DNA from 4 places in the Pseudomonas sp. H3_D04 genome. Region 1 is predicted to be linked to each of the others. Evidence: predicted binding sites of a transcription regulator. Region 1 holds the regulator's gene; each other region holds the start of a gene.
What was found. Region 1 encodes FliA, which starts transcription of late flagellar genes. Its sites were predicted from a motif close to CTAAAGTTTNNNNNNNNNNNGCCGNTAA; they were not measured.
Positions count from the first base shown of each region.

Region 2: the regulator FliA is predicted to act here: its motif matches at 1,810-1,837, upstream of AB4N91_RS03225 (flagellar protein MotY).
Region 3: the regulator FliA is predicted to act here: its motif matches at 875-902, upstream of AB4N91_RS03655 (methyl-accepting chemotaxis protein).
Region 4: the regulator FliA is predicted to act here: its motif matches at 1,719-1,746, upstream of AB4N91_RS23460 (methyl-accepting chemotaxis protein).

Region 1 is NZ_CP162801.1:1,082,215-1,085,599, reverse strand. Features, by position in the region: gene AB4N91_RS05205 (protein phosphatase CheZ) at 49-837, opposite strand; gene AB4N91_RS05200 (chemotaxis response regulator CheY) at 860-1,231, opposite strand; gene fliA (RNA polymerase sigma factor FliA) at 1,399-2,139, opposite strand; gene fleN (flagellar synthesis regulator FleN) at 2,136-2,966, opposite strand; gene flhF (flagellar biosynthesis protein FlhF) at 3,083-3,385, opposite strand, start outside.
Region 2 is NZ_CP162801.1:667,242-670,626, forward strand. Features, by position in the region: gene rnt (ribonuclease T) at 23-700, opposite strand; gene pyrC (dihydroorotase) at 697-1,743, opposite strand; gene AB4N91_RS03225 (flagellar protein MotY) at 1,901-2,809, shown strand; gene AB4N91_RS03230 (argininosuccinate synthase) at 2,939-3,385, shown strand, end outside.
Region 3 is NZ_CP162801.1:757,324-760,708, reverse strand. Features, by position in the region: partial or broken gene AB4N91_RS03660 (HAMP domain-containing protein) at 1-827, shown strand, start outside; gene AB4N91_RS03655 (methyl-accepting chemotaxis protein) at 969-1,733, shown strand; gene AB4N91_RS03650 (glycosyltransferase family 4 protein) at 1,928-3,049, shown strand; gene AB4N91_RS03645 (DUF2334 domain-containing protein) at 3,042-3,385, shown strand, end outside.
Region 4 is NZ_CP162801.1:5,065,001-5,068,385, reverse strand. Features, by position in the region: gene AB4N91_RS23465 (AraC family transcriptional regulator) at 5-796, shown strand; gene AB4N91_RS23460 (methyl-accepting chemotaxis protein) at 962-1,666, opposite strand; partial or broken gene AB4N91_RS23455 (cache domain-containing protein) at 1,868-2,752, opposite strand; gene AB4N91_RS23450 (PA4780 family RIO1-like protein kinase) at 3,356-3,385, shown strand, end outside.

The DNA.
Region 1 (3,385 bases):
GGGTGCTCCTGAGGTCTAAAAACCTAAAAAACCTAAAATGCTAAAACTCTAAAATCCTAGGCTGGATAACAAATCGTCCACATCGTCCTGACCGGACACAACGTCTTCTCTTTTATCGGCATGAATCTGCGGACCTTCACCCTGAGAGAGATGTTTTTGCGGATCTTTTTCAGCGAGCATCGCTTCACGGTCATGTTCGATACCCGCAAAGCGGTCTACCTGACTGGCCATGAGCACAAGCTTGAGCAGGTTGCTTTCAACTTCGGTGACCAATTGGGTCACGCGTTTGATCACCTGACCGGTGAGGTCCTGGTAATCCTGGGCCAGCAATATGTCGTTGAGGTTGCTCGACACCGTGCGATTGTCTTCGCTGCTGCGTGTCAGGAAACCGTCGACTCGCCGGGCCAGTTCGCGAAACTCTTCAGCCCCGACTTCGCGACGCATGAAGCGCCCCCAGTCGGCGCTCAATGCCTGAGCTTCATTGCTCAGGCCATTGACCAGCGGCGTGGCGTTTTCCACCAGGTCCATGGTGCGGTTGGCCGCAGCCTCGGTCAGCTTGACCACATACCCCAGGCGCTCGGTGGCGTCCGTGATCTGCGACACTTCCTCGGCTTGCGGCATGTTCGGGTCAATCTGGAAATTGACGATCGCGCTATGCAGCTCGCGAGTGAGCTTGCCCACTTCCTGGTACAGGCCGCGGTCACGGGTCTGATTGAGCTCATGGATCAGTTGCACAGCGTCGCCGAACCTGCCCTTTTCAAGGCTTTCGACCAGTTCGACCGCGTGTTTTTTCAGGGTCGATTCAAAATCGCCCTGTGAAGATTCGTTATGCTCCATAGCTCCCCCGTGGCGCAGTGGATCAACCGATGCGTTCGAAAATCTTCTCGATTTTTTCTTTCAACGCCTGGGCCGTAAAGGGTTTGACCACATAGCCGTTAACACCGGCCTGGGCTGCTTCGATAATCTGCTCGCGCTTGGCTTCGGCGGTCACCATCAGCACCGGCAGGTGCTTGAGCTTTTCATCGGCGCGCACGTGACGCAGCAGATCGATACCGGTCATGCCAGGCATGTTCCAGTCCGTTACCAGAAAGTCGATGCTCCCGCTGTTGAGAACCGGAATGGCAGTAGTGCCATCGTCGGCCTCGACCGTGTTGGTGAACCCAAGGTCACGCAACAGGTTTTTTATGATCCGCCGCATCGTTGAGAAGTCATCAACGATGAGGATTTTCATGTTCTTGTCCAATTCGACCTCCAAGCAGTCTTAAACGCGCCCAGCACCTGGACGCGCCATTTCAATCAATCCGGCAATGCACTCGATGACTGTCTGGAGCACAACAGATCGCGACCGGTGCAGTTCAACACCCCACCGGCCTCGTTCGCAGTGCCCCCACACTGCCTTCAGCGCGCTCGCCACTCCCCCAAACGCCCCCGCAAACGGGCCGCGCACTGGCTATGTAACTGGCTGACCCGCGATTCGCTGACCCCCAGGACCTCACCGATTTCCTTGAGGTTCAGCTCTTCGTCGTAGTACAGCGCCAACACCAGTCGCTCACGCTCCGGCAAATTGGCAATCGCGTCCGCCAGCGCGGCCTGGAAGCGTTCATCTTCCAGATCGCGTGACGGCTCCAGATGTGCACTCGCGCCATCCTCGTGCAGCCCTTCGTGTTCGCCGTCCTGCAACAGATCGTCGAAACTGAATAACCGGCTGCCCAGGGTGTCGTTCAAAATCCCGTAATAATCGTCGAGACTCAATTGGAGTTCGGCCGCAACTTCATGATCTTTAGCGTCACGACCGGTTTTAGCTTCAATCGAGCGAATTGCGTCACTGACCATGCGGGTATTGCGGTGAACCGAGCGTGGCGCCCAGTCACCCTTGCGCACTTCATCGAGCATCGCGCCGCGGATTCGAATGCCCGCGTACGTCTCGAAACTCGCGCCTTTGCTGGCGTCATATTTGGTCGATACTTCCAGCAGGCCGATCATCCCGGCCTGGATCAGGTCTTCAACCTGAACACTGGCCGGCAGACGGGCCAGCAAGTGGTAAGCAATGCGTTTGACCAGTGGCGCGTAACGCTCGATCAGCTCGTACTGCGCGTCACGTGCCGACTTCTTGTAGAGGTTGTAGCCACTGGCTGTCATAGGACGGGTCCTGCGGTCTGTTGCACGAGGCGCTCGACGAAAAACTCCAGGTGCCCACGCGGGTTGGCAGGCAGCGGCCAGGTGTCAACCTTCTGCGCGATGGCCTTGAACGCCAGGGCGCATTTGGAACGCGGGAAGGCTTCGTAGACGGCACGCTGTTTCTGCACGGCCTTGCGCACGCTTTCGTCGTAAGGCACCGCGCCGACGTATTGTAAGGCGACGTCAAGGAAACGGTCCGTGACCTTGGTCAACTTGGCGAACAGGTTGCGACCTTCCTGCGGGCTCTGGGCCATGTTGGCCAGGACGCGGAAGCGGTTCATGCCGTAATCGCGGTTCAGCAGTTTGATCAGCGCGTAGGCGTCGGTGATCGAGGTCGGCTCGTCGCACACCACCAGCAAGACCTCTTGCGCTGCGCGGACGAAACTGACTACCGAGTCACCAATACCTGCAGCGGTGTCGATCACCAAGACATCGAGGTTGTCGCCGATATCGCTGAAGGCCTGGATCAGGCCGGCGTGCTGAGCCGGGCTCAGATGAACCATGCTCTGTGTGCCGGACGCGGCCGGGACAATGCGAATACCGCCGGGGCCCTGCAACAGAACGTCGCGCAGCTCACAGCGGCCTTCGATCACGTCGGCCAGGGTACGTTTGGGTGTCAGCCCCAAGAGGACGTCGACGTTCGCCAGCCCCAGATCGGCGTCCAGCAGCATGACGCGCCGGCCGAGCTCAGCTAGAGCCAGGGACAAGTTCACTGACACGTTAGTCTTCCCGACGCCACCTTTGCCGCCGGTCACCGCGATCACCTGTACGGGATGCATGCTGCCCATGTTATTTCTTTACCTTGTCTTGCATAGACGGAGGCCACATTACTGGCTGCGCGCTCAATAACTGAACAATGCATGGCAGACCATCGATGTAGGTACAAAAACGGTTCATTAGCACCTCAGCCAACCTGCTTGGTCGGGCTGTGGTAAATATCAGCGAACATGTCAGCCATGGCTTCTTCGCTGGGTTCTTCTTGCATTTGCACGCTGACGGCACGACTGACCAACTGATGACGACGCGGCAGATGCAAATCATCCGGAATACGCGGGCCATCGGTCAGGTAAGCCACCGGCAATTCATGACTGATCGCCAGGCTCAACACCTCGCCCAGACTTGCCGTTTCATCCAGTTTAGTCAGGATGCAGCCAGCGAGCCCGCAGCGCTTGTAACTATGATAAGCGGCCGTTAGAACCTGTTTCTG
Region 2 (3,385 bases), 410 kb from region 1:
GGGAGAAATTCAGCGACCGGGATCAGTCGTTGAAGTCTTCCCAGCCGCCCATTTGTTTCCAGCGATTGACGATGCCGCAGAAAAGCTCGGCCGTCTTTTCGGTGTCGTAGCGCGCCGAGTGAGCCTCACGACCGTCGAAGTCGATGTCCGCCGCCTGGCAAGCCTTGGCCAGTACGGTTTGACCGTAAGCCAGGCCAGCGAGGGTCGCGGTATCGAAACTGGAGAATGGGTGAAACGGGTTACGTTTCATGTCCAGGCGTGCGACAGCGGCGTTGAGGAAACCCAGGTCAAAGCTGCTGTTGTGCCCAACCAGAATTGCCCGTTTGCAGCCGTTGGCTTTCAGGGCCTTGCGGATACCACGGAAGATATCGGTCAGGGCCGTTTCTTCGCTCACCGCCATACGCAGCGGGTGATCGAGTTTGATCCCGGTGAATTCCAGCGCCGCGGCTTCAATGTTCGCGCCTTCAAAAGGTTCGACGCGGAAGAAATAGGTGTGATCGGGATACACAAAGCCTTTTTCATCCATGGCGATCGTGGTCGCGGCGATTTCCAGCAGGGCGTCAGTGGCAGAGTTGAAACCACCGGTTTCAACGTCGACAACAACTGGCAGGTACCCACGGAAGCGCTCAGCCATGGGGTGGCGCGAACCACCTCCGCCGCCTTGACCGTCCTGTTCGTCGTCGAAATGGTCTTCACTCACGCGTGTTCCTCCAGCAGGCGCCAGCGCAGTTTTTCACCGGCGCGCAGCGGGATTACGGTCAGCTCGCCAAATGGCAGGCTGGTTGGGGCGGTCCACTCATCGCGGACCAGGGTGATGCGATCGGTGTTCACCGGCAGGCCATAGAAGCGCGGGCCGTTGAGGCTGGCGAAGGCTTCAAGCTTGTCCAGCGCGTTGCGTTGTTCAAAGGCTTCGGCGTACATCTCGATCGCCGCATAAGCGGTGTAGCAACCGGCACAGCCGCAGGCCGCTTCTTTGGCGTGCTGGGCGTGAGGCGCCGAGTCGGTGCCGAGGAAGAACTTGTTGCTGCCGCTGGTGGCTGCGTCGAGCAGGGCTTCCTGGTGGGTGTTGCGCTTGAGGATCGGCAGGCAATAGAAGTGCGGCCGAATCCCGCCCACCAGCATGTGATTGCGGTTGTACAGCAGGTGATGCACGGTGATGGTCGCGCCAACGTTGGCCGAAGCCTCGTTGACGAACTGCACGGCGTCCGCGGTGGTGATGTGTTCAAACACCACTTTGAGCGTCGGGAAACGCTCGACCACACGACGCATATGCTCATCGATGAAGATTTTTTCGCGGTCGAACACATCGACATCGCCGCGGGTGACTTCACCGTGAATCAGCAAGGGCATCCCGACGTCGGCCATGGCCTCAAGTGCAGGGAAGATCTTGTCGATACTGGTGACACCCGAGTCCGAGTTGGTGGTCGCGCCGGCCGGGTACAGCTTGGCGGCGTAAACGAAACCGCTGGCCTTGGCCTCGCGAATTTCGTCGGGCTGGGTGCGGTCGGTCAGGTACAGCACCATCAACGGTTCGAAACGACTGCCGGCCGGACGTGCAGCGAGAATCCGCTGGCGATAGCCGTCGGCTTCAGCGGCGTTACGCACCGGAGGTACCAGGTTGGGCATGATGATGGCGCGACCAAAGGTGCGCGCGACATCCGCAACGGTATTGGTCAACACAGCACCATCGCGAAGATGAATATGCCAGTCGTCGGGACGCAGCAGGGTCAGGCGGTCGGACATGAGGGGATTCCAGGCGGGTCAAACTCTGGGGAATGCTACCGGAAAAGACTCTCTCAGGCACTCGCTATCAAGTTTTGCAGGAAGCTTCCGATATCCAACAGGTATGCCGTAAATATGTGTGTCGGTCTTTTTGTTGTAGAAGCCAGTGGAGCCTCCCGTGCGCCAGCGTTATTTAGCCTTGCTCAGTGTGTTTGCCAGCCTCCCTGCGATGGCGCTCACTTTCCAGACACGTCTGGAGAGCATCGAGTGGACGGTCGAAGGTGACAAGTTCGAATGCCGCCTGACTCAACCGATTACCGATTTCGGTTCGGGTGAATTCGTGCGCCGAGCCGGCGAGCAGGCGACGTTTCGTCTGAAAGCCTACAACGCGATGATCGGTGGCGGTTCAGCAACCCTGCTGGCGGCGGCTGCGCCGTGGCAACCGGGACGTGGCGACATCAATCTGGGATCGGTGAGAATCGGCAGCGGCAACGTGTTGTTCAACAGTTCGCAAGTTCAGGCCGGTCGCCTGATCAGCGGGTTGATGGACGGCCGCAGTCCGGTCATCCGGCATTCCTCTGGTGATGGCCGCGTCTCTGAAGTGCGCCTGTTGCCGGTCAAGTTCAGCAAGGCCTTCAACGACTACCAGGGTTGCGTGGCGAAACTGCTGCCGAAGAATTTCGAGCAGGTCAAACAGTCCGAGATCGGTTTCCCGGGTGAAGGCGTTGATCTTGATTCGCAAGCCAAGGCGCAGTTGCAGGTGATGCTGGAGTTCATGAAAGCGGATCCGACGGTCAATCACATCGAACTCGACGGGCACTCCGACAACAGCGGCAATCGCCTGACCAACCGCGAGCTGTCACGCCGCCGGGCGTTGGCGGTGATGGACTATTTCAAGGCCAATGGCATCCAGGAATCGCAGATCACCCTGCGTTTCCACGGTGAGCGCTACCCTGTGGCGCCGAACACCAGCGCCACCAACCGCGCGAAGAATCGCCGGGTTGCGGTTCGCCTGGAGCGGGTGGCACCGACCGAGAAAGTCGCGCCTCAAACCACGACGCCGGGAAGCTCTTCGGCGACATCCTGAGTTTGCTGAATTCGTCGCTCGCTCGACAGAATCTGTCGCTTCGTCGTCATAAGCTGTCGCGCCTCTGTAAATTATTCCGTATGACCGGTAGACTTCACGGCTTTCCGTAGAACCCCGTGGAGTGATGGCATGGCGGACGTAAACAAGGTCGTTCTGGCGTATTCCGGCGGCCTGGACACTTCGGTGATCCTCAAGTGGCTGCAGGATACTTATAACTGTGAAGTGGTGACCTTTACCGCTGACCTGGGTCAGGGCGAAGAGGTTGAACCTGCACGCGCCAAGGCTCAGGCCATGGGCGTGAAAGAGATCTACATCGACGATCTGCGCGAAGAATTCGTGCGCGATTTCGTTTTCCCGATGTTCCGCGCCAACACCGTTTACGAAGGCGAGTACCTGCTGGGTACTTCCATCGCTCGCCCGTTGATCGCCAAACGCCTGATCGAAATCGCCAACGAAACCGGCGCTGACGCCATTTCCCACGGCGCCACCGGCAAGGGTAACGACCAGGTTCGTTTCGAACTGGGCGCCTACGCACTGAAGCCTGGCGTGAAAGTGATCGCCCCTTGGCGCGAATGG
Region 3 (3,385 bases), 320 kb from region 1:
CCGCCAGCAACATCCAGACCTGGCTGACTGGCCGTATCCTGCTGATCGACAACCTCGCTCAAAACATAGCCGTCAATCCTGAACAGGCCAACGTCGCGAGTCTGCTTGAGCAGAAAGCCCTGACGTCGACTTTCATGGCGTCCTACCTGGGCGACTCCACCGGCAGCTTCACGATTCGTCCCGACGCCAAAATGCCTGCCGGTTTCGATCCGCGGGTACGTCCTTGGTACAAAGGCGCCGAAAGCAGCAGCACGGCCACCGTGACCGAACCTTACATCGATGCGGCCACCGGCCAGACCATCATCTCCATCGCCACCGCCTCGAAAAAGGCCGGGCAAAGCGTGGGTGTGGTGGGCGGCGACTTGAGCCTGCAAACCCTGATCGACACCCTCAGCGCCCGTGATTTCGACGGCATGGGTTACGCCTTCCTGGTCAGCGCCGACGGCAAGATCCTGGTGCACCCGGACAAAGCCCTGGTGATGAAGTCCCTGAGCGAGGCGTACCCGAACAATACCCCGCGCATCAGCAGCGACTTCAGTGAAGTCGAAGTGGACGGCAAGACTCGCATCGTCACCTTCACGGCGATTAAAGGCCTGCCATCGGTCCACTGGTACATCGGCCTGTCGGTCGATAAAGACAAAGCTTTCTCGATGCTCAGCGAATTCCGCGCCTCGGCGGTCGTCGCGACGATCATTGCCGTGGCGATCATCATCGCGTTGCTCGGCATGTTGATCCGCATCCTGATCCAGCCGCTGCATGTCATGACCCGCGCCATGGAAGACATCGCCGACGGTGAAGGCGACCTGACCAAACGTCTGACCATCGTCAATAACGACGAATTCGGCGTTCTAGGCACAGCGTTCAACCGTTTTGTCGAACGTATTCACGGTTCGATCCGTGAAGTGTCCTCGGCCACCGGCCAGGTCAACGAAGTCGCGCTGCGTGTGGTCGCCGCGTCGAATTCGTCGATGTTCAACTCCGACCAGCAAGCCTCGCGCACCAGCAGCGTGGCCGCCGCGATCAACCAGCTCGGCGCCGCCGCTCAGGAAATCGCCCGCAACGCTGCACAGGCGTCCAGCCAGGCCAGCGATGCCCGCAGCCTCGCCGAAGATGGCCAGCAAGTGGTGGATCGCAGCATCAAAGCGATGAATCAGCTGTCGAGCATGCTCAGCGCTTCGAGCACCAACATCGAATCGCTGAACAGCAAAACCGTGAACATCGGGCAGATTCTCGAAGTGATCACCAGCATCTCCCAGCAAACCAACCTGCTGGCGCTCAACGCTGCCATCGAAGCGGCCCGCGCCGGTGAAGCCGGGCGTGGTTTTGCCGTGGTGGCTGACGAAGTACGCAACCTGGCGCACCGCACACAGGAATCGGCGCAACAGGTGCAGACCATGATCGAAGAGCTGCAAGTCGGCGCCCGTGAATCCGTCAGCACCATGAGCGACAGCCAGCGCCACAGCCAGGACAGCGTGGAAATCGCCAACCTGGCGGGCGAGCGCTTGAACAGCGTGACGTTGCGTATTGGTGAGATTGACGGGATGAACCAGTCGGTGGCGACCGCGACCGAGGAACAGACGGCGGTGGTGGAGTCGATCAACGTCGACATTACCGAGATCAACACGCTGAATCAGGAAGGCGTGGAGAACCTGCAATCGACGTTGCGGGCGTGTTCGGACCTGGAGCAGCAGGCGGCACGTCTTAAGCAGTTGGTGGGCAGTTTCCGTATTTGATGCGGCATTGAGGTCCTCTTTGCGGGCAAGCCTCGCTCCTACACGGATTAGCGTTAACGTGTAGGAGCGAGGCTTGCCCGCGAAGGCGTTTTGAAATACACCGCAAAAACCTCGCTGATCTGCGCGCCACAAAACCCCGACCGAACATCTATCCTTCATAAAGGTCAACCAAGGGAGAACAACGGACCGGAGGGATGCTCACTGTGCATATCGCGGACATCACCATGTTCTACGCCCCGGCCAGCGGTGGCGTGCGCACGTATCTGGATGCCAAGCACCGTCGCCTGAGCATCAAGCCAGGCATTCGCCACAGTTTGCTGATTCCAGGGGCACACCTGAGTGAGCATGACGGCGTCTACTCAGTTCCAGCCCCGGCCCTGCCTTTCGGCAAGGGTTATCGTTTTCCTCTCCGCTTGGCGCCATGGCGAAATGTCCTGCATGATTTGCAGCCTGACCTGATCGAAGTCGGCGACCCTTACCTCACCGCATGGGCAGCTCTGGATGCGCGCCGGCAACTGGATGTGCCGGTGATCGGCTTTTATCACTCGGACCTGCCACTGCTGGTCAGCAATCGAATGGGCAATTGGGTGACCCCGAATGTCGAGGCCTATGTCCGCAAGCTGTATGGCAACTTCGACCGGGTGCTGGCACCGAGTCAGGTCATGGCCGACAAGTTGATCGGTCTTGGCGTGAAGAATGTGTTTGTCCAGCCGTTGGGGGTCGACCTGCAAACGTTCAATCCCCAAGCAAGGGACAGCGGCTTGCGGGCCGAGTTAGGCATTGATGAAAACACCCATCTGCTGATTTTTGCCGGCCGTGGCTCCAAGGAAAAAAACCTGCCGGTCTTGCTCGGTTGCATGAAACGTCTGGGGCCTCGTTATCATTTGTTGCTAGTCGGTTCTTCCATGCCCGCTGTGGTGCCGGACAACGTGACTGTCGTCGATGAGTTCTGCCCGGCCACGCAAGTCGCGCGCTTGATGGCCAGCGCTGACGCGTTGCTGCATGCCGGCGATCAGGAAACCTTCGGCCTGGTGATCCTCGAAGCCATGGCCAGCGGTATTCCGGTGGTGGCGGTAGCCGCCGGGGCCTTTCAGGAAATCGTCACCGATCAATGCGGCTTGCTCTGCGCGCCGAACAATCCCCTGGCGATGGCCAATGCCGTCCGCGAGCTGTTCAGCCACGACAGCGCCGCCCTGGGTATGCGCGCCCGCAGCCATGTCGAACAGCATTACGCCTGGGACACCGTGGTCGACAGCCTGCTGGGGCACTATCACGCAGTGCTCGGCAGCCAATGGCCGCTGACCGCCAATGGTTGAGCCCATGAACCTGCCCAGCCTGGTACTCGTGCTGCATGACGTTGCGCCGCAGACCTGGGCCGATTACCAGCCTTTTGTCGAGGCTGTCGATGCCCTGGGCGAGGTGCCGATGACCTGGCTGGTGGTGCCCAACTTCCACAAGCACAACGACCTGGACGAGCATCCGGGATTTCGCCGCTGGCTGACCAGCCGAGTCGCCCGAGGTGACGAACTGGCATTGCACGGCTACTTTCATTGCGACGAAAGCCCTCCTCCCAGCAATCCCAGAGACTGGTTCATGCGCCGGATCTATACCCACGAAGGCGAGTTTTACAGCTTGTCGCAAGCCGCCGCCCT
Region 4 (3,385 bases), 2.6 Mb from region 1:
ATCAATGCCGGCTAACGGACAACTTTCCCTCGAACGGGCCATTCCGACGCTGAAGGCGCTACCGCGTCCGCTGTTCGCTCGGGCGGAAAGCCTGAATGCCGGGTCGTGGACGCCACCTCATCGCCACGATTGGGTGCAGTTTTCCTACGCCATCAGCGGCGTTCTCGGCGTGCACACGGCTGAGGGCAGTTTCTTTGCGCCGCCGCAGTGGGGGATCTGGATTCCGGCGGACCTCGAACACCAGGTGGTGACCTCGATGCGTGCCGAAATGCGCAGCCTTTACGTGCGCCGCCAGGACTGTGAATGGGCCGACGGGCGTTGTCGGGTGCTGGAAGTCACGCCGCTGGCCCGTGAGCTGATCAAGCGTTTTTGCTTGCTGCCGGTGGAGTATCCGCAGGGCGACAGCCAGGAAACGCGGCTGGTGAATGTGCTGCTGGATCAGTTGGCGAATCTGCCGGAGGTGGGGTTTTCCCTGCCGTTGCCGCGTCATGAACGGCTGCTCGGGTTGTGCAATGAGCTGATCGAACGTCCGGAGCTCAGTGTGACGTTGCAGGAATGGGCGCAACGCCTGGGCACCTCGGAAAAGACGCTGATGCGCTTGTTCCAGCGCGAGACCGGGCTGAGCTTTCGCGGGTGGCGACAGCGAATGCGGTTGCTGTCGTCGCTGAGTTTGCTGGAGGAGGGCGACAGCGTGACCCATGCCGCGCTGTCTTGTGGGTATGACTCGACGTCGGCGTTTATTGCGGCGTTCAAGGGGTTGTTCGGCTTCACACCCGGTGAATTGTTCAAACAGTAATTGTGGCGAGGGAGCTTGCTCCCGCTGGAGCGCGAAGCGGTCCCAATTCAGTAAACACGCTGTATCAGGTATTCCGTGTTTACCGGTTTGCGACCGCTTCGCGGCCGAGCGGGAGCAAGCTCCCTCGCCACAGGTATCGGTTTTCGACCCGTTAGATCAGCGACCTCAGGTCCTGAAGCGACGAACCAACCCGTCCAGTTCATTCGACAACCCGGCCAGGCTCTGCGAGTCCAGGCGCGCCGAGTTCGCCAGTTCTGCCACCAACTGCGCGTCGCCATGGATCTGGCTGATGTGCCGGTTGATGTCTTCGGCCACCTGATGCTGTTCTTCCGCCGCCGTGGCGATCTGCGTGTTCATGTCGCGAATCACATCCACCGACTCACGAATCAGCCCGAAACTGCTGCGCGCTTCACCGATGCGGGTCACCGATTGTTGCGACACTTCCAGGCTCGCATGCATCTGTTGAGTCACTTGGCTGGTGCGCTTGGCCAGGTTGCCCAGCAAGCCATCGATTTCCGCCGTGGAATCCGCCGTGCGTTTGGCCAGTGCCCGGACTTCATCCGCCACCACTGCAAACCCGCGACCTTGCTCACCGGCCCGTGCAGCCTCAATGGCGGCGTTCAGGGCCAGCAGGTTGGTCTGTTCGGCAATCGAGCGAATGGTCCCCAGGATCGACTGGATGTCGTTGCTGTCGCGTTCGAGCTGTTGCATCGACTGCGCCGACTGTTCGATTTCCTGGCTCAGGCGATCAACGCTGGTCACGGCCGCATCAATCTGTTGCTGACCTTGACGCGCCTGGCGCTGGCCACTGTCGGCGGATTCTGCCGCCTGGCTGCACGAGCGTGCGACTTCGTTGGCGGTGGCGACCATTTCATGGAACGCCGTGGACACCATGTCCACCGCCTCACGCTGGCGCCCGGCGGCCTCAGCCATGTCGCTGGAAACCTGAGTCGAGCTCTTCGAGGTGGCGAGAATCTTGGTCGCGGCACCGCCGATGCTTTGGATCAGGTTACGAATCGCCGTCAGGAACTGATTGAACCAGTTGGCCAGTTGCGCGGTTTCGTCGCTGCCACGGATTTCCAGGTTTTTGGTCAGGTCGCCTTCACCTTGGGCGATGCCTTCCAGGCCGCTGGCCACGCTGCGGATCGGTCGCACGATGACACTGGCGAAACTGGCGCCAATGATGGCGAAGAACACTGCCAGAACGGCGGCGATGATTGCGATCAGCCAAGTCAGTTGAGTCGCGGAGCTCATCACATCGTTTTGCTTGATCAGGCCGATAAAGGTCCAGCCCAGTTGCTCCGACGGCCAGACGTTGGCCATGTAGCGTTCGCCGTTCAACTCGACTTCCACCAGGCCTTTGCCGGCCTTGGCCAGTTGCGCATAACCTTCGCCGAGGCTGCTCAGGGCTTTGAAGTTGTGTTCCGGTTGTTTCGGATCGACCAGCACGGTGCCGGTGTTTTCCAGCAGCATCAGGTAGCCGGTTTCACCCAGTTTGATCTGCTTGACGATCTCGGTGAGCTGCTTGAGCGTCACGTCGATACTGACCACGCCGCCGTTGGTGCCCAATTGGTTGTCGATGGTGCGCACGGTGCTGACGTAGGTCGCATCGTCCTGGGCCCAGTAATAGGCCTCGGTGCGAAATGGTTTGCCCGGCTTGGCCTGGGCCGCCTTGTACCAGGGGCGCTGGCGCGGGTCGTAATTGTTCAGCTTCGCGTCGTCCGGCCAGGACACGTAACCGCCCGCCGCAGTGCCGAGGATGGCATAGGCGTAGGACGGATGGCTGTTGCCCAGGTCCTGCAGGAGGCTGAAGACCTTTTTGTCCATCTCGCCTTGGGGAATGCTCTCGGCGTTGGCGCTCATGTAGGTCTTGAGGCTGTCGTCGGAGTTCTTGATCAGCGGTTGTCTGGCCAGGTAGTCGACGTTCTGGCTGATGCCGTCGAAGAACAATTGCATGGCGTTGCTGACCTGACGAATTTCACGACCACTGCCGTCGACGAAATTCGCCTTGGCGTCACTGCGCAGATTCAGCACCACGAGGGTGGCGACCAGCACCACGGGCAGGCAGGCGATGATTGCAAACGCCCAGGTCAACTTCTGTTTGATGTTCATCCGCGCTCCAGATTTTTCTTGTAGGCCCACGCAGTGCAGATGACTCGCGGATTATTGGCAGCCGTAAACGTATTTGATCAACCCGGATCCCTGAGCGCGCCATCGTTTTTGTGGTCGGAACGATTGTCGGACAAATCACTCTGTCACTGAGGACTTCGGCTGAATTAATGGGAAATTGAGGCTTGGTGAGAAATATCCTACGAAGGGTGTGAATTAAGGTGTCAGCTTCTGTCGCAAATGCCCTCGCACCCCTTCGCCACACAGTGGTGCAGGCTCAGCTATGATCTCGGGCGGCCGATGACGACCGAAAGGAGTTGGCCGATTAATTCGGCACATTGTGTGCATCACGACGTTCATAGGTCGGCAACCCCTCCCCCGAACGAGTGGATTGCCGTATAACGAATGACTTTCGCGTGTTTGGTAATAAAGGACCCACAATAAAAGCTGATGAAGACTCCAAAACGCATTGAACCCCTG